2 regions of the Kocuria sp. CPCC 205261 genome follow, and region 2 is predicted to be linked to the other one. Evidence: predicted binding sites of a transcription regulator. Region 2 holds the regulator's gene; the other holds the start of a gene.
The links. Region 2 encodes LexA, which represses DNA repair genes until DNA is damaged. Its sites were predicted from a motif close to TCGAACANNTGTTCGA; they were not measured.
Positions count from the first base shown of each region.

Region 1: a site for LexA is predicted at 6,807-6,822, ahead of ruvA (Holliday junction branch migration protein RuvA). Genes of this name have one in related genera too.

Region 1 is NZ_JAVKPU010000002.1:175,750-184,929, reverse strand. Features, by position in the region: gene RF646_RS03925 (bifunctional (p)ppGpp synthetase/guanosine-3',5'-bis(diphosphate) 3'-pyrophosphohydrolase) at 1-960, opposite strand, end outside; gene secF (protein translocase subunit SecF) at 1,223-2,257, opposite strand; gene secD (protein translocase subunit SecD) at 2,254-4,188, opposite strand; gene yajC (preprotein translocase subunit YajC) at 4,284-4,871, opposite strand; gene ruvB (Holliday junction branch migration DNA helicase RuvB) at 4,975-6,075, opposite strand; gene ruvA (Holliday junction branch migration protein RuvA) at 6,078-6,719, opposite strand; gene ruvC (crossover junction endodeoxyribonuclease RuvC) at 6,905-7,630, opposite strand; gene RF646_RS03890 (YebC/PmpR family DNA-binding transcriptional regulator) at 7,635-8,396, opposite strand; gene RF646_RS03885 (type 1 glutamine amidotransferase) at 8,483-9,180, opposite strand, start outside.
Region 2 is NZ_JAVKPU010000009.1:117,413-126,592, forward strand. Features, by position in the region: gene RF646_RS10185 (class I SAM-dependent methyltransferase) at 1-509, opposite strand, end outside; gene hflX (GTPase HflX) at 596-2,299, shown strand; gene RF646_RS10195 (ATP-dependent DNA helicase) at 2,296-4,350, shown strand; gene lexA (transcriptional repressor LexA) at 4,590-5,360, opposite strand; gene RF646_RS10205 (LysM peptidoglycan-binding domain-containing protein) at 5,641-6,072, shown strand; gene RF646_RS10210 (histidinol-phosphate transaminase) at 6,224-7,327, shown strand; gene hisB (imidazoleglycerol-phosphate dehydratase HisB) at 7,484-8,101, shown strand; gene hisH (imidazole glycerol phosphate synthase subunit HisH) at 8,119-8,814, shown strand; gene RF646_RS10225 (hypothetical protein) at 8,811-8,972, shown strand; gene priA (bifunctional 1-(5-phosphoribosyl)-5-((5-phosphoribosylamino)methylideneamino)imidazole-4-carboxamide isomerase/phosphoribosylanthranilate isomerase PriA) at 9,081-9,180, shown strand, end outside.

The sequences.
Region 1 (9,180 bases), on a different contig from region 2:
GCCCGTGATGGTGGCCTCGATGCCGGAGGCGTCCAGCGCCTCGGCGATCTGACCGCGGATCTCCGCGAGGTGACGCTCGCGCTCGGGGGTGCGTTCCCCCACCATGCGCACGATCTCCTCGTAGACCTTGGGGTGCAGGGCCGCGAAGGACAGGTCCTCGAGCTCCCACTTGATCGTGTTCATGCCCAGTCGGTGGGCCAGCGGCGCGAAGATCTCAAGGGTCTCGCGCGCCTTGCGCCCGGAGGACTCGGAGGACACGAAGCGCCACGTCCGGGCGTTGTGCAAACGGTCCGCGAGTTTGATGACCAACACGCGGATGTCCTTGGCCATGGCCACGATCATCTTGCGCACGGTCTCCGCCTGCGCGTTCTCCCCGTACTGGATCTTGTCCAGCTTGGTCACGCCGTCCACGAGCGCGGCGACCTCCTCGCCGAACTCCTCGCGCACCTGCTGGAGAGTGTAGGACGTGTCCTCCACGGTGTCGTGCAGTAGACCGGCCACGAGCGTGGCACCGGTCATCCCGAGTTCCGCGAGGATCGTGGTCACGGCCACCGGGTGGGTGATGTACGGGTCCCCGGACTTGCGCTTTTGTCCCTCGTGGTGGGTGTCCGCGACCGTGAAGGCCCGCTCCAGGACCGAGAGGTCCTCCTCGGGATGCGTGTTCTGCACCGTGCGCAGCAGGGGCACCAGGATGGGCGAGCTCGGGACCGATTCACCGCTGAGCACCGAGAGGGTCGAGCGGGTGCGTTCACTGCGCCCCGGGAAGACCGCCCGCCCGAACACGGGCCGAGAGGCGGGTAGGACGAAATGGGTGCCCCCGAAGTCACCGCGCGCGACACTCGGGCGAGCGGGCGGGGCGGCATTGGGACGGGACGCCTCTTGAGCGGAGGGCGCGTCGGAGGACGTGACCGCGGAGCCCACGGGTGCCTGGGCACCACCGTTCTCGGACTGGCTGGACATCATCCGGGGCCTCCTCATCGTCGCCGCGACCGCGGGAGGCCGGACATGAGCCCCCGCGGGCTGATGTCCCAGTCTAAGCCCGCGCCGACACGCCGCGGACAACGGTGCGGATGTGCCGCGGACGCAGTAAGGACGTGCCGCGGACGCATTGCTCACCTGCCGCGGACGCGGTACCGAGCGACGTCGCCGCCCGCACCGTTCGGTCACGGCGCACGTGGCCGGTCACGCCATGCGCGACCGGCCACGAGTGCGAGGTGTCGCGTCAGACCGCGACGGGATCCGCGCTCACCGGAGGGGCCTCGCCCGTGCGGTGTTCGAGCACCCGGCGGGTCTGCTCCCGCACGCCGGGTTCGCGGTCGCGCAACCACGAGTACAGGGGCGCGGCGACGAACAGCGTGGCGAGCGTGCCCACGATGATGCCCACGAACAGGGACAGCGAGAGGTCCTTCAACGTTCCGGCCCCGAGCAGGTAAGCACCGATGAACAGGATGGACCCCACGGGGAGGATGCCCACCACGGACGTGTTGATCGAGCGCACGAGGGTCTGGTTCACGGCCAGGTTGACCTGTTCCCCGAACGTGCGTTTCCTGCGTTCCTCGGGCGCGCTGCCGTCCACGAGCCCCGCGGTGTTCTCACGCACCTTGTCGAAGACCACCACGGAGTCGTAGAGCGAGTAGGACAGCACCGTGAGGAAGCCGATCACCGCGGAGGGGGTGATCTCGAAGCCCACCAGGGAGTAGACACCCGCGGTGATGACGATCGTGAAGAGCATGGCGGCGATCGCGGACACGGACATCTTCCACGTGCGGAAGTACAGCGCCATGAGTGCGAGCGCGAGCACCACGAAGATCACGAGCCCCCACAGGGCCTGCCGGGTCACGCCCTGGCCCCACGTGGGTCCCACGAAGTTGGAGGTCACCTGGTCCTCGCCCACGCCGTAGGCGTCCTGCAGCTTGTTCTTCAGGGTCAGGGTCTGGTCGTCGTCGAGTTGCTGGGTCTGCACCCGCACGGTGCCCGGGGCGATGTTCGTCACGGTGGCTTCGTGGGCACCGGGGGTCTCGGCGACCGCCCGCTCGCCCAGGGAGACGTCCGTGGTGGACACGTCCGAGACCGTGAACTCGGAGCCGCCCGTGAAGTCGATCCCCAGGTTGAACCCGCCCTTGATCACGGGGATCAGCACGGAGATCACCACGAGGGCCAGGCTCACGGCGAGCCACGGTCCCCGCTTCTGGACGAAGGGGTAGGACGTGCGCCCGCTGTGCAGGTCGTTGCCGAAACGCGCGAGTCGGTTGCTCATCGCTGGGTCTCCTCGGAATCGGGACGGGCGGTGGCCGCGGTCGCGCCGGCGGACGCGTTCCCGTCGGGTTCGGCGGCGGACGGCGGCGCTGCGGACGACGGCGCTGGGCTCGCTTGCTGTGCCGCGCGGCGTCGTCGTTCGGCGATCGTGAGACCGTCACCGTCCTCGGGGCTGCGCAGCCGGCCGGCGCCGCGGTAGAGCGGGACGGCGTCGAGCGCTTCGGGGTCCAGACCGGAGTGCCGCGCGCCGTTGCCGAAGTAGCGGGTGCGCGCGAGCAACACCATGACCGGGTGGGTGAACAGGAACACGACCAGCAGGTCTGCGATCGCGGTGAGACCGAGCGTGAACGCGAAGCCGCGCACGTTGCCCACGGCCACGAAGTAGAGCACCACGGCGGCCAACAGGTTCACGGCCTTGGACGCGAGCACCGTCTGGCGGGCACGTTGCCAGCCGTGGTCCACGGCGGCCGGGATCGTGCGCCCGGCGCGGATCTCGTCACGGATGCGTTCGAAGTAGACGATGAACGAGTCCGCGGTCTGACCGATCGCCACCACGAGACCCGCGACGCCGGCCAGGGACAGCCGGTAGTTCGCGCCCCACCCCAGCAGGGTGATGGCCAGGTAGGTCACGACACCGGCCACGACGAGCGAGGCGATGGTCACGAGACCCAGCCAGCGGTACTGGAACAGCGAGTAGATGCACACGAGCGCCAGACCGATCAGCCCCGCGATGATGCCCATCCGCAACTGGTTGCTGCCCAGGGTCGCGGAGATCTGCTGCTCGGAGTCGATCGAGAAGGACACCGGCAGCGCACCGTACTTCAACTGCTCGGACAGGAACTTGGCCTCGTCCTCGGTGAAGTTGCCGGTGATCTGCGCGCGACCGTCCGTGATCACGGCGTTCATGGTCGGGGCGGAGACCACGGAACCGTCCAGCACGATCGCGAACCGGTTGCGTGCACCGTTCTGCCCGCCCTGGCCGAGCCCGTAGAGCCGCTCGGAGAGTTCCTTGAAGGTCTGCGTGCCCTCGTCGTTGAATTGCAGGTTCACGGCGAACCCGCCCGTCGCGTGGCCCTGGGAGTTGGTCGCCTGGGCGTAGGACGCCGTGGCGATGTCCGTGCCGGGGATCTCGACCGGGCCCAGGATGAACTTGGAGTTGCTCTGCGGATCACACGCCACGATCGCCTTGTCCTGCGGCTGGGAGGCCCGCTCCTCCTGGGGCCGCGGCGCGCTGCAGTCGAGCGCCTCGTACCTGGCGAAGAGATCCCGCGTGACCCACTTGGGGTCGGAGGAGTTCTCGGGCTCACCCTCCGGTTGGGGGATCGACTTGGGGTCGGTGCGCTGGTTCTCCGGGGTGGCCGCGCCGGGACCCGAGACGATCACGGGACGGAACGCCATCTGCGCGGAGGTCTGGATCAGCTCACGTGTCTCGGACGAGGGCACACCGGGCATCGACACCACGATGTTGCGCCCGGACTGCGTGGTGATCTCCGCCTCGGAGACACCTGCACCGTCCACGCGTTGGCGGATGATCTCGACCGCCTGGTCGAGCTGCTCCTGGGAGATGTCCTGACCGGAGTTCTCCCCCTGCAGCGTGGGCGAGAGCACCATCTGTGTACCGCCCTCGAGATCCAGCGCCAGCTTGGGCGCCCACCCGGTGCGGTCGGTGGTCACACCGTAGACGAGCAACCCGGCGAGGATCGCGATCACCGCCGCGAGGGCCACCAGGGCCTTGCGCGCCGACGACGCCGCTGCGGCCGCTCCGGAGCGGGGTCGCCGCTTCGCGGTGCCCGTCCCGTTCCGACCGGACGTACCGTTCGTCGCTGCGGTCCCGTTCCCGGGAGTCCCCTCCGACGTGCCGGAGGCCTTGGTGCGCCGCCAACGGGACCCGCCACGCGATCCCGGGGTCTGCGCCTTCTTCTGTGCTGCCATTGCTGTCCTTCAACGAGCCCTCGACCGGGGCCGCGGCCCGGTCGACACATGAGAAACGGGCCGAGGTCCTCGGCCCGTGTCCCGGTGGGGGGAAATCAGGTGGTGGGGTTACCGCGGTCGTCGCGGTCGCGGGCGTCGCGCCAGGTCTGGTGCGAGGCGTCCGGGGCCGCCGCACCCGGTGTGGTGCCGGACTGGGCGGTACCGGGCTGGGTGGTGCCGCGATGGGTGGTGCCCTGCTCGCCGGCGGCCGTGGAACCGTCCACGGGGTCGATCGGGTCCACGCGGTGCGCCGCACCGGCCGCCTCGGGGGTACCGGCCTGCACGGAGTCCGCCTCGACCACGCCGGGGGCGGCGGTGGTCGCGGACTCGGCGGGCAGCTCGTCCACCACGGTGGTCACGGTCTGGGAGTGCACCGTGACGAGCTGGCCCGGGGAGATCTCGAGGACGGCCTTGTTGTTCTCCCGGTCCATGTCCCGCAGGGTGCCGTAGAGACCGAAGCTCGTCATCACACGCGTGCCCGGTTCCATGGTGGCCTGCTTGGCCTTCATCTGGGCCTGGGCCTTCTTCTGTCGGCGCATGGGCAGCCACAGCAGCAGGACCATGACCACGAGCATCACGGGCAGGAACCATGCGGTTCCGGCGCCGCCACCGGCAGCGTCCTGGGTCTGAGCGAGGATGGTCACGAAGGATCCGTTCTGTCGAGGTGCACGTACAGCGCGACCGGGCACGACTGCGCAGGGTGCGAAGGTCCCGGCCGATCCTCCCCAGCTTAGGGGATGGATCTGGTCACGTGCTGGACGGATCCTCCGAGTCCGGTTCGGTGGCGAGCGCGGTTCTCAGCGCCGGGTCCTTGAACGCAGCGTGCTCGGGGACGTCGAGTCCCAGGTGCTCCCACGCCGCGGCCATGGCGATCCGCCCGCGCGGGGTGCGACCGAGCAGGCCCTCGCGGACCAGGAATGGTTCCGCGACGGTCTCGACCGTCTCGGTCTCCTCCCCCACGGCGATCGCCAGGGTGGACAGCCCCACGGGGCCGCCGTTGAACTTGTTCACCAGGGCCGAGAGCACGTTGCGGTCCAGGCGGTCCAGACCCCGGGCGTCCACCTCGTACATGTCGAGTGCGGATCCGGCGGCCCGCGCGTCGATGCGCACCACGCCGTGCACGAGCGCCCAGTCCCGCACGCGCCGCAGCAGTCGGTTGGCGATACGAGGGGTGCCGCGTGAGCGCGACGCGACCTCCGTGAACGCCTCGCTCGTCATGGTGAGGTCGAGCAGCCCGGCCGAACGGCGCAGCACGAGCTCGAGTTCCTCGACGGAGTAGAACTCCAGGTGACCCGTGAAGCCGAACCGGTCGCGCAGTGGCCCGGGCAGCAGCCCCGCGCGGGTGGTGGCACCCACGAGCGTGAACGGGGGCAGGTCCAGCGGGATGGACGTGGCACCGGCGCCCTTGCCCACCACGATGTCCACGCGGAAGTCCTCCATGGCCATGTACAGCATTTCCTCCGCGGGCCGGGACATCCGGTGGATCTCGTCCAGGAACAGCACCTCCCCGTGGGTCAGGGAGGACAGGATGGCCGCGAGGTCACCGGCGTGCTGGATCGCGGGACCGGACGAGATCCGCAGGGGGACATCCAGCTCCTGCGCGATGATCATGGCCAGGGTCGTCTTGCCGAGGCCTGGAGGCCCGGACAGCAGCACGTGGTCCGCGGTGCGCCCGCGCAGCTTGGAGGCCTCGAGCACGAGGGACAGCTGTGCCCGTACCCGCTTCTGCCCCACGAAGTCGTGCAGGGTCCCCGGGCGCAGGGACGCCTCGAGCTGCTGGTCGTCGTAGTCGCCCTCGGCGCCCACGAGACGTTGTTGGCCCACCGATCCACGTTCCTCCACGGCCATGCTCACCGCCCCCTGGTCCGCGTGTGGGACGTGGCCTTGGCGGTGCCGAGCCAGGACAGCACGGCGCGCAGGATCTCGGCCACGTTGGCGGACTCCGCCAGTTCCGGCTGGGTCTCGAGGGCGTCGTCGATCCCGCGGGCCGCGTCCTTCTCGCTCCAGCCCAGACCCGTGAGAGCGTCCACGACCTGCTCACGCCACACCTGCATGCCGGGCTGTGCGCTCTGCTGCGGCGCGGGGTCCGGCAGGACGAGCTTGTCCGCAAGTTCCAGGACGATGCGCCGCGCGGACTTCGGTCCGATCCCGGGGACGGCCGTGAAGGCCTTGTCGTCGCCGGCGGCGATCGCGCGCCGGGCGTCGTCGGGCCCGAGGACAGAGACCGCGGCGAGCGCGGTGCGCGGGCCCACCCCGGAGACCCCGAGCATGACGGAGAAGATCTCCTTCTCGTCCGCCTGGGCGAAACCGAACAGCACCGGCGCCTCGTCCTTGCGGGCGATGTACGCGGTGTGCAGGTGCGCGGTGGCACCGACCCGCAGCCCGGCGAGCGTGCGGGGGCTCGCGTTGACCTCGATGCCGAAGCCCGAGACCTCCACCACGGCGAGCGTGGCCCCCACGAAGCGCACCTCACCGGTTATCGAGGCGATCACGGTGCCCCTCCCCTCCCACGGCCGCCGGCCGAGAACATCGGTGTGTCCGAACGCGCCGCGACCTAGGGGCAGGACGTGGTGCGCCGTTCGAACACGTGTACGACTTCCTGCTCGTCACTGTACCAAGCGCCGGGGACACCCAGAACGTGTGCTCCCGCTCGTGAGGCGGGCCCGCAGCGGGAGGCTCAGGACACCCGGCCGCGCCGCCCGCGGGTACCGGTCGCTGCGCCCGGCGCGCGGGACGCGGCCGTACCGGATGCGCGGGGCGCAGTGGCACCGGGGGCTCGCGACGCGGTCTCGGCGCGTCGCCACGCCTGCTGCGCCGGAGTCAGTGCGGCACCCCGGCGGGTCTGCATCGGGCGCGAACCCGAGTGGGTGGACGTGCGCTCGGCCGCGTTGACACCGGCCATCCCACCGCGCCACCCGTGGCACACGGCCAGGGCCAGGGCGTCGGCGGCGTCCGCGGGCCGCGGCGGGGCGTCCAGGCGCAGGATGCGCACGACCATGCGGTTCACCGATTCCTTGTCCGCGGAGCCGTCCCCGGTGACCGCGGCCTTGACCTCGGACGGGGTGTGCCACGCGACCGGGATGCCCCGCGCCGCGGCCGCGGCGATCACGACGCCCGTGGCCTGGGCCGTGCCCACGACCGTGGGAGCGTTGTTCTGCGCGAACACGCGTTCCACGGCCACGACGTCCGGGCGAAAGCGGTCCATGAGTTCCTCGGCGGCCCGCATGATCGACAGCACGCGGTGTTCGAGGGCCTCGTGCGCGCGCGTCCCGCTCACCTGGACGTGCACGAACGTCCCGGTGCGCTGCGCGGACATGTCCACCACGGCGAAACCGCACCTGGTGAGACCGGGGTCCACCGCGAGCACGCGCTGTTGGGACTGCCGGGCCACCACGGGACTCACGGAATTACTCGTCGTCCTCGAGCACGGCCATGACCTCGGCCGGGATGTTGGCGTTCGAGTAGACGTTCTGCACGTCGTCGAGCTCCTCGACCGCGTCCGCGAGCTTGAGGAACTTGCGGGCGCCCTCGGCGTCCAGGTCCACCTTCATGGTGGGACGGAACTGGGGGTCGTCGTTGTTGTACTCGAGACCGGCCTCGTCCAGGGCGGTGCGGATCGCGGGCAGGTCGGTCGCCTCGCTGACCACCTCGAAGTCATCGGACTCGTCGAGCACTTCCTCGGCGCCGGCGTCGAGCACGGCCATCAGGACGTCGTCCTCGGTGAGACCGTCCGTCTTGGCGACCTCCACCACGCCCTTGCGCTCGAACAGGTACGCCACGGAACCGGAGTCCGCCATGGTGCCGCCGTGGCGGGTCACGGCCACGCGCACCTCGGAGGCCGCGCGGTTCTTGTTGTCCGTGAGGCACTCGATGTACAGCGCGGTGCCTTGCGGGCCGCGGGCCTCATAGAGGATCTCGGTGTAGTCGATCGTCTCGCCCGTGAGCCCGGCGCCGCGCTTGATCGCGCGGTCGATGTTGTCGTTGGGCACCGAGTTCTTCTTGGCCTTGGAGACCGCGAGTTCGAGCGCGGGGTTACCCGAGGTGTCCGCGCCGCCCATGCGGGCCGCGACCTCGATCCCCTTGATGTACTTGGCGAACGCCTTGGCGCGCTTGGCGTCAATCGCCGCCTTCTTGTGCTTGGTCGTGGCCCACTTGGAGTGACCTGACATGAATGACCTCCTCGAAAGAATGCGTCCGGCCCCTGCGGACCGGACACGGATCGACCTCCATGATAACGAGCGCGGGGCGGGGCCCGTCAGCGCGGGCGCGACGCTGCGACGTCGCGGGCGCGCTGGGCGAGCGTGTCGTCGAGTTCCCCCTCCGGCAGGGTCTCGCCGCGCAGCTCGAGTGCCGCCGCGAGCAGGAAGTCCGCGACACGCGGGTTCTTGGGCAGCAGCGACCCATGCAGGTAGCTGCCCAGCACGTTCGCGGTGCGCGCACCCTCCGTGGCGTCCTGCCCGTTGTTGCCGGCCCCCGAGACGACACTCGCGAGAGGTTGTTGCCCGGCGCCCAGGTGGGTGAGCCCCGAGTGGTTCTCGTAGCCGACGATCGTGCCCAGGTCCGCGGACTCGGTCACGATGTTGCCGATCAGCCGTTCCGGACCGGCCACCGTCTCGAGGTCGAAGATCCCGATCCCGGACAGTGTCTCCCCGGCCCCCGTGCGGAAACTGTGCCCGAAGAGCTGGTAGAGCCCGCAGATCGCGAGCATGGGCACGCCTCGGGCCACGGCCTCGTGCAGTCGCGGTGCCACCACGGCGAGGTCGTCGGCCACGCGGAACTGTCCCGAGTCCTGTCCTCCGCCGCCCACGAAGAGGTCGGCGTTCTCGGGCCACGGGTCGCCGGGGTTGTAGTCCACGATCTCGGTCTCGAGGCCGTGGCGTTCGGCGCGGCGCTTGAGCGTGAGTGTGTTGCCCCAGTCGCCGTAGATGTTCATGTCCCGGGGGTAGAGCTGCA
Region 2 (9,180 bases):
CCCAGGTTCTTCTGTACCACGAGCCACGCCGTACCACCGGGCGCGAGGCGGGGGAGCCACATCATGAGGATGTCGTGCAGTTCCTGCTTCCCCACGCGGATCGGCGGGTTGGACCACATGGTGTCGAACGTACGATCCGCGGGTACGTCCTCGGGTAGATGGGTCTCCACGCCCGTGAGACCCAGCTCCCGCGCGTTCGCCGCAGTCAGCCGCAGGCTGCGTTCGTTGACGTCCACCGCGGTGACCGTGGCACTCGGTGCAGCGAGCGCGAGGGCCAGGGTGATCGGCCCCCACCCGCACCCGATGTCGAGCAGGTTCCGCCCGTGCGGATCGGGCACGTTGCGCAGCAGCGCGGCGGTTCCCTTGTCCAGGTCCGAGGGGGAGAAGACCCCCGCTGCCGTCCCCACGTCCACGGTGCGGCCCCGCAGCTCCACGGTGATCCGCCGCGGTTTCTCCGCGACGGACGGGTCGGACACGAAGTAATGCTGCGCGGGATTCTCGGGGACCATGGCTCCACATGCTAGTGCCCCTGCCCGTCGTGTCAGTGCCCGGCGCTAGACTTGGTCAACCGTCTCCAGCCATAGATCAAGGAAATATGACGCAATCTCACCAGCACCAGAATCCCGCTCCGAGGCAGCCCGGACACTCCGCGGAACTGACCGGACCGGAACTGGAGGACGTCGTCTCGCGTGTCCTGGCCCGTGCGCGCACACGCTCCGAACCCACCCACGTACATGACGCCGGTCAGGACGACTTCGACGATGAACGGGGCGTCCACGGCGCCCGCGACCACGACGCGTCGTACGCCGCGGGCGGCGGACACGATCACCTGGGCCGCGCCCGTGAGCTCGCGGACGCGGACCACGTCCAGGTCGAATCCGACGGCGATCAGCAGGACCTCGCCGAACGTCACGCGCTGCGCCGTGTCGCCGGACTGTCCACCGAGCTCGAGGACGTCACCGAGGTCGAGTACCGGCAGCTGCGGCTCGAGCGCGTCGTCCTGGCGGGTCTGTTCTCGAGCGGGACCCTGGCCGATGCGGAGAACTCGCTGCGTGAGCTCGCGGCGCTCGCGGAGACCGCCGGTTCCGAGGTCATGGACGGTCTGCTGCAGCGGCGCGTGACCCCGGACCCCGGCACGTACCTTGGCTCGGGCAAGGCCCTGGAACTCAAGGACGTGGTGGCCGCGACCGGTGCGGACACCGTCATCGTGGATGCCGAGCTCGCGCCGTCGCAGCGTCGTGCTCTTGAGGACGTCGTGAAGGTCAAGGTCATCGACCGCACGGGCCTCATCCTGGACATCTTCGCCCAGCACGCCAAGTCCAAGGAGGGCAAGGCGCAGGTGGAGCTGGCGCAGCTCGAGTACATGCTCCCGCGTCTGCGTGGTTGGGGTGAGTCGCTGTCCCGGCAGGCCGGTGGCCGTGCGGCCTCGGGTGAGGGCATCGGTAGCCGTGGTCCCGGTGAGACCAAGATCGAACTGGACCGGCGCCGGATCCGCCAGCGCATGGCCAAGTTGCGTCGGGAGATCGCGGCCATGAAGCCGGCGCGTGAGACCAAGCGACTCAACCGCAAGCGTCATTCCGTGCCCTCGGTCGCGATCGCGGGGTACACCAACGCGGGTAAGTCGTCCCTGCTCAACCGGTTGACGGATGCCGGGGTCCTCGTGGAGAACGCGCTGTTCGCCACGCTGGATCCCACGGTGCGCAAGGCCGAGACCCCGGACGGGATCGGCTACACGCTCGCGGACACCGTGGGCTTCGTGCGCTCGCTGCCCACCCAGTTGGTCGAGGCCTTCCGCTCCACCCTGGAAGAGGTCGCGGACGCGGACGTCATCGTGCACGTAGTGGATGCCTCCCACCCGGATCCGGAGGGTCAGCTCAAGGCCGTGCGGGACGTCCTCACGGACGTGGGGGCCAATGACATCCCGGAGATTGTGGCCCTGAACAAGGCCGACATCGCGGATCCCGTGGTGCTGGGCCGTTTGCGCAATCACGAGCACCCGTCGGTGGCCGTGTCGGCGCGCACGGGAGAGGGCATCGAGGAATTGCAGCGGTTGATCTCCTCCGCTATTCCGCGCCCCAACCACGACATGGAACTGCTCGTGCCCTACGTTCACGGCGAGGTGGTCTCCCGGCTGCACGCCCAGGACGCCGAGATCCTGCGCACGGAACACACTCCCGAGGGCACGCGGTTGCGTGTGCGCGTTCGCGAGGAACTCGTGGGCGAACTCGAGCCCTACCGCGTGTTGGAGCTCGGGAGCCCGGCCGCCGCGCCCACCGCGGAGGATCCCGCCGGAGCATGAGCGCATCGTTCGTCGACGAAGCGGGGCACGACCTCTCGGACGTCCGCCCCGAAACGCTGCCCGGCGCGGTGGACACGCTCGAGCTCCTCGACTCCGCCGTGACCGCGCTGGGCGGGCAGCGTCGGGAGGGACAGCGGTTCATGGCGGCCAAGGTCGCCGAGGCCCTCGAGACCGGCCGGCATCTGTTGGTCCAGGCAGGGACCGGTACGGGTAAGTCGCTCGCATACCTCGTCCCGGCCCTGCGCCACGCCCGCACCGCGGACAAGCCCGTGGTCGTGGCCACGGCCACGCTGGCCCTGCAGTCCCAGATCACGGGCCGGGACGTCCCCCGCTTGCTCGACGCGCTCGAGGACGAACTGGACGACCGCCCCGTCGTCGCGCTGCTCAAGGGCCGCTCCAACTACGCGTGCCTGCACAAGGTCGAGGGCGGCTACCCGGACGACGACGGCGCCCTGTTCGACGTCCCCGGTTCGGGACCCGCCGCAGGGGGCGCGGATCGCCCCCTCGGTGGCTTGGCCCAGCAGGTGCTGCGGTTGCGGGAATGGGTCGAGACCACCGAGACCGGGGACCGGGACGACGTCCAGCCGGGTGTCACGGACGCCGCGTGGCGGCAGGTCTCCGTGACCGCCAAGGAGTGCCTGGGGCGCAAGTGCCCCCTCGTGGAGGAGTGCTTCGCCGAGCGCGCCCGGGCCGAGGCCGGCGAGGCGGACGTGGTGATCACCAACCACGCGCTGCTCGCGATCAACGCGTTCGAGGGGCTCGCGGTCCTGCCCGAGCACGACGTCGTGATCGTTGACGAGGCCCATGAGCTGCGGGACCGGGTCACGGGTGCCGTGACCGCGTCGCTGTCCGCCGCCGCGGTACGAGCGGCGGCCACGGCCGTGCGCAAGCACACCGCGGCGTCGAGCGATGCACTCGAGAAGGCCGCGCAGGCCTTCGATCTCGCCTTCGACCCCGACCCGTCCGGACTGTTGCCACGAGGCTTCACCGAGGAGCAGGTCTACGCGGTCGGTGGCGTTCAGGATGCCGCGCGCACGGGGCTCAGTGACACCAAGGGCGATTCCAAGGGCGAGGACGCGGCACGTCACGCGGCCCGCTCACGATTGTCCGAGCTGTTGGACACCGCCGAACGCATGCTGTCGGCGGACACCGCCCATGACGTCCTGTGGATCTCCCGCGTGGGTCGCTGGTCGCCCACCGAGGGATACGTGGGAATGTCCGAAGGGGAACCGGCGACCCTGAACATCGCGCCGCTCAGCGTCGCGGGGCCCCTGCGGGAGGGGTTGTTCGACGGGCGCACGGTCGTGCTGACCTCGGCGACCCTGGCCGTGGGGTCATCGTTCTCGTCCACGGCCGGGGCTCTCGGCCTGCAGGGCCCGGGGTCCCCCGCGTGGCGGGGCGTGGACGTGGGCAGCCCCTTCGACTACCGCCGCCAGGGCATCCTCTACGTGGCCAAGCACCTCGCGAAACCCGGCCGTGGCGTCTCGGAAGAGCAACTCGAGGAACTGCTCGGGCTGCTCGAGGCCTCGGGCGGCGGCGCGCTCGGTCTGTTCTCGTCCCGCCGGGCCGCGGAGGACGCGGCGGAGGCGCTGCGCGATCGTACAGAGCTGCCCATCCTGTGCCAGGGGGACGCCTCCCTGCCGTCCCTGGTCAAGGAATTCACCGACGATCCCTCAGCGAGCCTGTTCGGAACCATGAGCCTGTGGCAGGGAGTGGATGTGCCGGGGCAATCGTGCCGACTGGTCGTGATCGACCGGATCCCGTTCCCGCGCCCGGACGATCCCCTGGGCACCGCCCGCACACGCGCGGCCGAACGGGCAGGCGGCAACGGGTTCATGTCGGTCTCGGCCACCCACGCCGCGGTGCGCCTGGCGCAGGGCGCCGGCCGACTGATCCGTGCGAGCGGGGACAAGGGCGTCGTCGCCGTGCTGGACTCGCGGCTCGCCACGGCGCGCTACGGGTCCTTCCTGGCCCGGTCCCTCCCGCCGCTGTGGCCCACCACGGACCGCTCGACCGTTCTCGGGGCGTTAGAGCGATTGGCGCGCTCCTGAGCGTTCGACGTCGCTGTGCTCACATCCGTGGTGCCGTCTAGGGAGACGCGCGTTGAGTGCCTCCGTGCGCTCCCCGCCGGATCATGCGCGGGTCGGCGCACGGTATTACGGCGCGCGCCGCAGCCCTGTGAGCGCGGGCCCGTGGTCCGGAGCGCGAGCACGGGCGGTTCCGAGGCGGTGCACGCCGCCGGGTCCCGCGTGACGCGACGCGCGGTTCCCGGAACCGTTCGGAGGGCGAGCTACAGGGAGCGGAAGACCGAGACGACCTTTCCCATCACGGTCGCGTGATCACCCAGGATGGGTTCGTAGCGGGTGTTCTGGGGCAGCAGCCACGTGTGGCCGTCGCGCTGGCGGAAGGTCTTGACGGTCGCTTCGTCGTCCAGCAGGGCAGCCACGACGTCCCCGTTCTGCGCGGAGTTCTGTTGGCGCACCACGACCCAGTCGCCGTCGCAGATGGCAGCGTCGATCATGGAGTCCCCGGAGACCTTGAGCATGAACAACTGGCCGTGACCCACGAACTGCCGTGGCAGGGAGTAGACCTCCTCGACCGATTGTTCGGCGGTGATGGGACCACCGGCGGCGATGCGCCCCACGAGCGGTACGGGGACCATGGCGTCGTCGTCCGCGGCGGGCAGGTCGCCCATGGTGTGCACCGCGGGGGACGCGGCGCCCGATGCGCGGGTCGCCAAGGACTCCACGGAACCCGCGGGCTCGTCGGCCGGCCCCAGGTGGCGGTCGAGTTCCTCCACGCTCAACGGGCGCAGGACCTCCATGGCGCGGGGTCGGCGCGGATCCCGGCGCAGGTAGCCCCACTTCTCGAGCTGGCCGAGCTGATGGGTCACGCTGGACAGGGACGCCAGACCCACGGTGTCACCGATCTCACGCATGGACGGCGGGTAGCCGCGCGTGGTGATGCAGCGCTGCACGGCACCGAGGATCCGTGCTTGTCGAGGGGTGAGCGTGCGCGAGCGTCGGTCGGACGCCTGCTGATTCGGGGAAGAAATGCTCACGTGCGGGGTCCTTTCACCGTCCACGCTGTGCACACCCTGCGGTGGGCCGCGGAGGCCGCTTATGCGTGTCGGAGACGTGGGGTCAACTAACTCCTGTGTGACCTCGAGCTTAACCTGCGCGCGTCCCCGGGTTCAAATATGTGTTCGAAAAGGTCCTCGACAGCATTCGTACACCCGTGCTAGAACTGTTGGTAGAGATTCGAAAATGTGTTCTAAATACGCTTCGCGTTCGAACACCGCCACCTTCGGGTGGATCCGGTCAGATCACCAGGAGGTAGCCATGACCGCTCTCACCTTGTCGCGATCCGTTCGTTCCGCCACGGCTGCGTCCTCCGCCGCCGTGCGCGCTCGTACGTCGGCCCGTGCCGCGTCCGTCCAGGCCGCCCCGCGCGCCGCTCACTCGCCGCTGCAGCTCACCCGCCGCGGCCGGTTCTTCCTGATCGGACTGCCCTTCGTCACGGGAGCGGCGGCCCTGTTGGTGGTCGCCGCCGTCTTCCTGCTGCCGCCCACGGTCAAGGCATCCACGGAACCGGCGGGGGCGCCCGTGACCCACAGTGTCACGGTGCAGGCGGACCAGACCCTATGGGAGATCGCCGCCGTCGCGGACCCGCAGCGGGACACCCGCGAGGTCATGAACGACATCGCCGAGCTCAACGGTCTGACGTCCTCCACCCTGCACACCGGTCAGGTCCTGGAGGTCCCGTCCCGCTGACGGTGACCCGTCGGTGACGTGATCCGTCGGTGCCAAGTGAGCGACTCCTGGTGCGCCGACAAGCTCCGGGCGGTGTCACGACTGGTCCGGGAATCGACACACCGTGAGACGTCGTGTGACCGGATATGCGCCGAGTCCATAGACTGGTCTGGTGAATTCTCGTGATGATTCTCTCGAAGCCCTTCCGCTGCGCGACGACCTGCGGGGCCTGTCTCCCTACGGTGCTCCCCAGCTGGAAGTCCGTGTCGCACTGAACACCAACGAGAACACCCATCCGGTTCCCGAGCCCGTGGTTCGGGCCATCACGCGGCGCGTCACCGATACCGCGGCGTCCCTGAACCGCTACCCGGACCGGGACTTCACCAATCTGCGGACCGCCCTAGCGTCCTATCTGGGTCACGAGCTGACCGAGGACAATCTGTGGGCCGCCAACGGGTCCAACGAGATCCTGCAGCAGATCCTGCAGGCCTTCGGTGGGCCGGAGCGCTCCGTGTTGAGCTTCGTCCCCACGTACTCGATGTACCCGTTGCTCGCCCTCGGGACCGGAACGCGGTTCATCGCGGGGGAGCGCGCCGCGAACTTCTCCCTGTCCGCGGAGTCGGCGGCTCGCCAGGTGGGCGAGCACGCCCCGAACATCGTGTTCCTGTGCTCGCCCAACAACCCCACCGGGACCGCGCTCGGACTGGACGTCGTCGAGGCCGTGTACGAGGCGGGGGAGGACCGCAACACCATCGTCGTCGTGGACGAGGCCTACGCCGAGTTCGCGCGCTTCGGAACCTCCTCGGCGCTAACCCTGCTTCCCGGCCGTCCCCGGCTCATCGTCACGCGCACCATGAGCAAGGCGTTCGCGTTAGCGGGTGCACGGCTCGGATACTTCGCCGCGGACCGCTCCGTTGCGGACGCTATGCGCCTCGTGCGCTTGCCGTACCACCTGTCCTCGGTGACCCAGGCGACCGCACTGGCCGCACTCGAACACCACGAAACACTGCTCGGCACGGTCGAGGACATCAAACTGCAGCGCGACCGGATCGTGGACGAGCTCAAGCGACTGGGCCTGACCCCCGCCGAATCCGATTCCAACTTCGTGTTCTTCGAGTGCGGCGGGGACGCCCACGCCATGTGGCAGGGTCTGCTCGACCAGGGCGTCCTCGTGCGGGACGTGGGGATCCCCGGCCACCTACGGGTCACCGCCGGGACGGAAGCGGAGACCACCGCGTTCCTCGAGGCCGTGGAGTCCTACCTCGCCCGGTTCTGAGCCGGACCGTCCGGGCCAAGATTCTGAACCGGCCCGGCTCGTCTCGAACCGTGGGACCGGTCGGAGCGCGGCCCCATGGTCCCACCCCAGCCATCTAGACTGGACCCGCCCGCCGAGCCGTCGCCGGGCGTCGTCCCCGAGGAGATGTCGTCTTTCATGAGCGCAGTCGAGAACCACCGCACCGCCACGGTGGAACGCGTGACCAGTGAATCCACCGTGCGCGTGAGCCTGGACCTGGACGGGACGGGTACGTCCTCGATCGAGACCACGGTGCCGTTCTACAACCACATGCTCACGGCACTGTCCAAGCACTCCCTGATCGACCTGGACATCCAGGCCCACGGGGACACGGACATCGACGTCCACCACACGGTCGAGGACACAGCGATCGTCCTGGGTGATGCGCTGCGCCAGGGACTCGGGGACAAGCGGGGGATCCGCCGTTTCGGGCAGGCCACCGTGCCGCTCGACGAGGCACTCGCGTCCGCCGTGGTGGACGTGTCCGGGCGACCCTACGTGGTGCACACGGGTGAACCGGAGGGCCAGCAATACCACTTGATCGGTGGTCACTTCACCGGGTCGATGACCCGCCACGTCTTCGAGTCCCTGGCCTACCACGCCCAGTTGTGCCTGCACGTGGAAGTGATCCGCGGCCGCGATCCGCACCACATTGCCGAGGCCCAGTTCAAGGCGCTTGCGCGGGCGTTGCGCGAAGCCGTGGAGCCCGACGCCCGCATGGCCGGCGTGGTCCCGTCCACCAAGGGCGCCCTGTGAACGGGGCGGAGCAGAACATGACGGAGGCGTCGAGCGTTGTCGTCCTGGACTACGGCGCGGGCAATGTGCGCTCTGCCGTGCGCGCCCTCGAGGAGGCCGGCGCGCGGGTGGTGCTGAGCGCCGATCCGCGCGACGTCATGGACGCGGACGGTCTCGTGGTCCCGGGCGTGGGCGCCTTCGCGGCCGTCATGGAGGGATTGCGCGCGGTGGACGCCCCGCGGCTCATCGATCGCCGGTTGAGCGGTGGCCGTCCGGTGCTAGGGATCTGCGTGGGCCTACAGGTCATGTTCGACCGCGGCGTGGAACACGGTCACGAGTCCGAGGGACTGGCACAGTGGCCCGGGACCGTGGAACGCCTCGACGCTCCGGTGGTCCCGCACATGGGCTGGAATGAGGTGCGCCCGCCGGAGGGCTCGGTACTGTTCCGCGGCATCGAGGACGAGCGGTTCTACTTCGTGCACTCCTACGGGGTGCGGGAGTGGGAATTCGACCAGAGCATCGAGCACATGGTGCCCCCGGGCGTCACCTGGTCCGAGCACGGAGCGCCCTTCGTGGCCGCCGTGGAGAACGGTCCGTTGAGCGCCACGCAGTTCCACCCCGAGAAGTCCTCCGCGGCGGGGATCGCCCTGCTGCGCAACTGGCTGTCCACGCTGCCGCGCACCGGACGCATGGCCGGGCGCATCCCCGCACCGGGTTCGGGGGTCCCGGCATGACCGCATCGGTGCTGCTGCTCGTGGCGGGGGCGTTCTTCGTGGGCGGGGCGATCTCCTTCCATCAGCAGCGCAAGCCGCTGTGGAGCGTGGTGTTGCTCGCGTTGGTGGCCCTCGTGTTGATCGGCTACGGGGGCTACTCGTGGTTCACGAGCGTGTGAACCGGGCGTAGTGCCGTCGTCAACGGGTACGGGGCGCGCGCCGCACCGCGACAATCCAATCAACCACCGGACCACCACGGCGCCCGCGGGCGCCACGTGAGGAGAGACATGACCGAGACCACCGAACGCCGTTTGGAACTGCTGCCCGCGGTGGACGTTCAAGGGGGCCAGGCCGTGCGCCTGGTCCAGGGGGAGGCCGGCTCCGAGA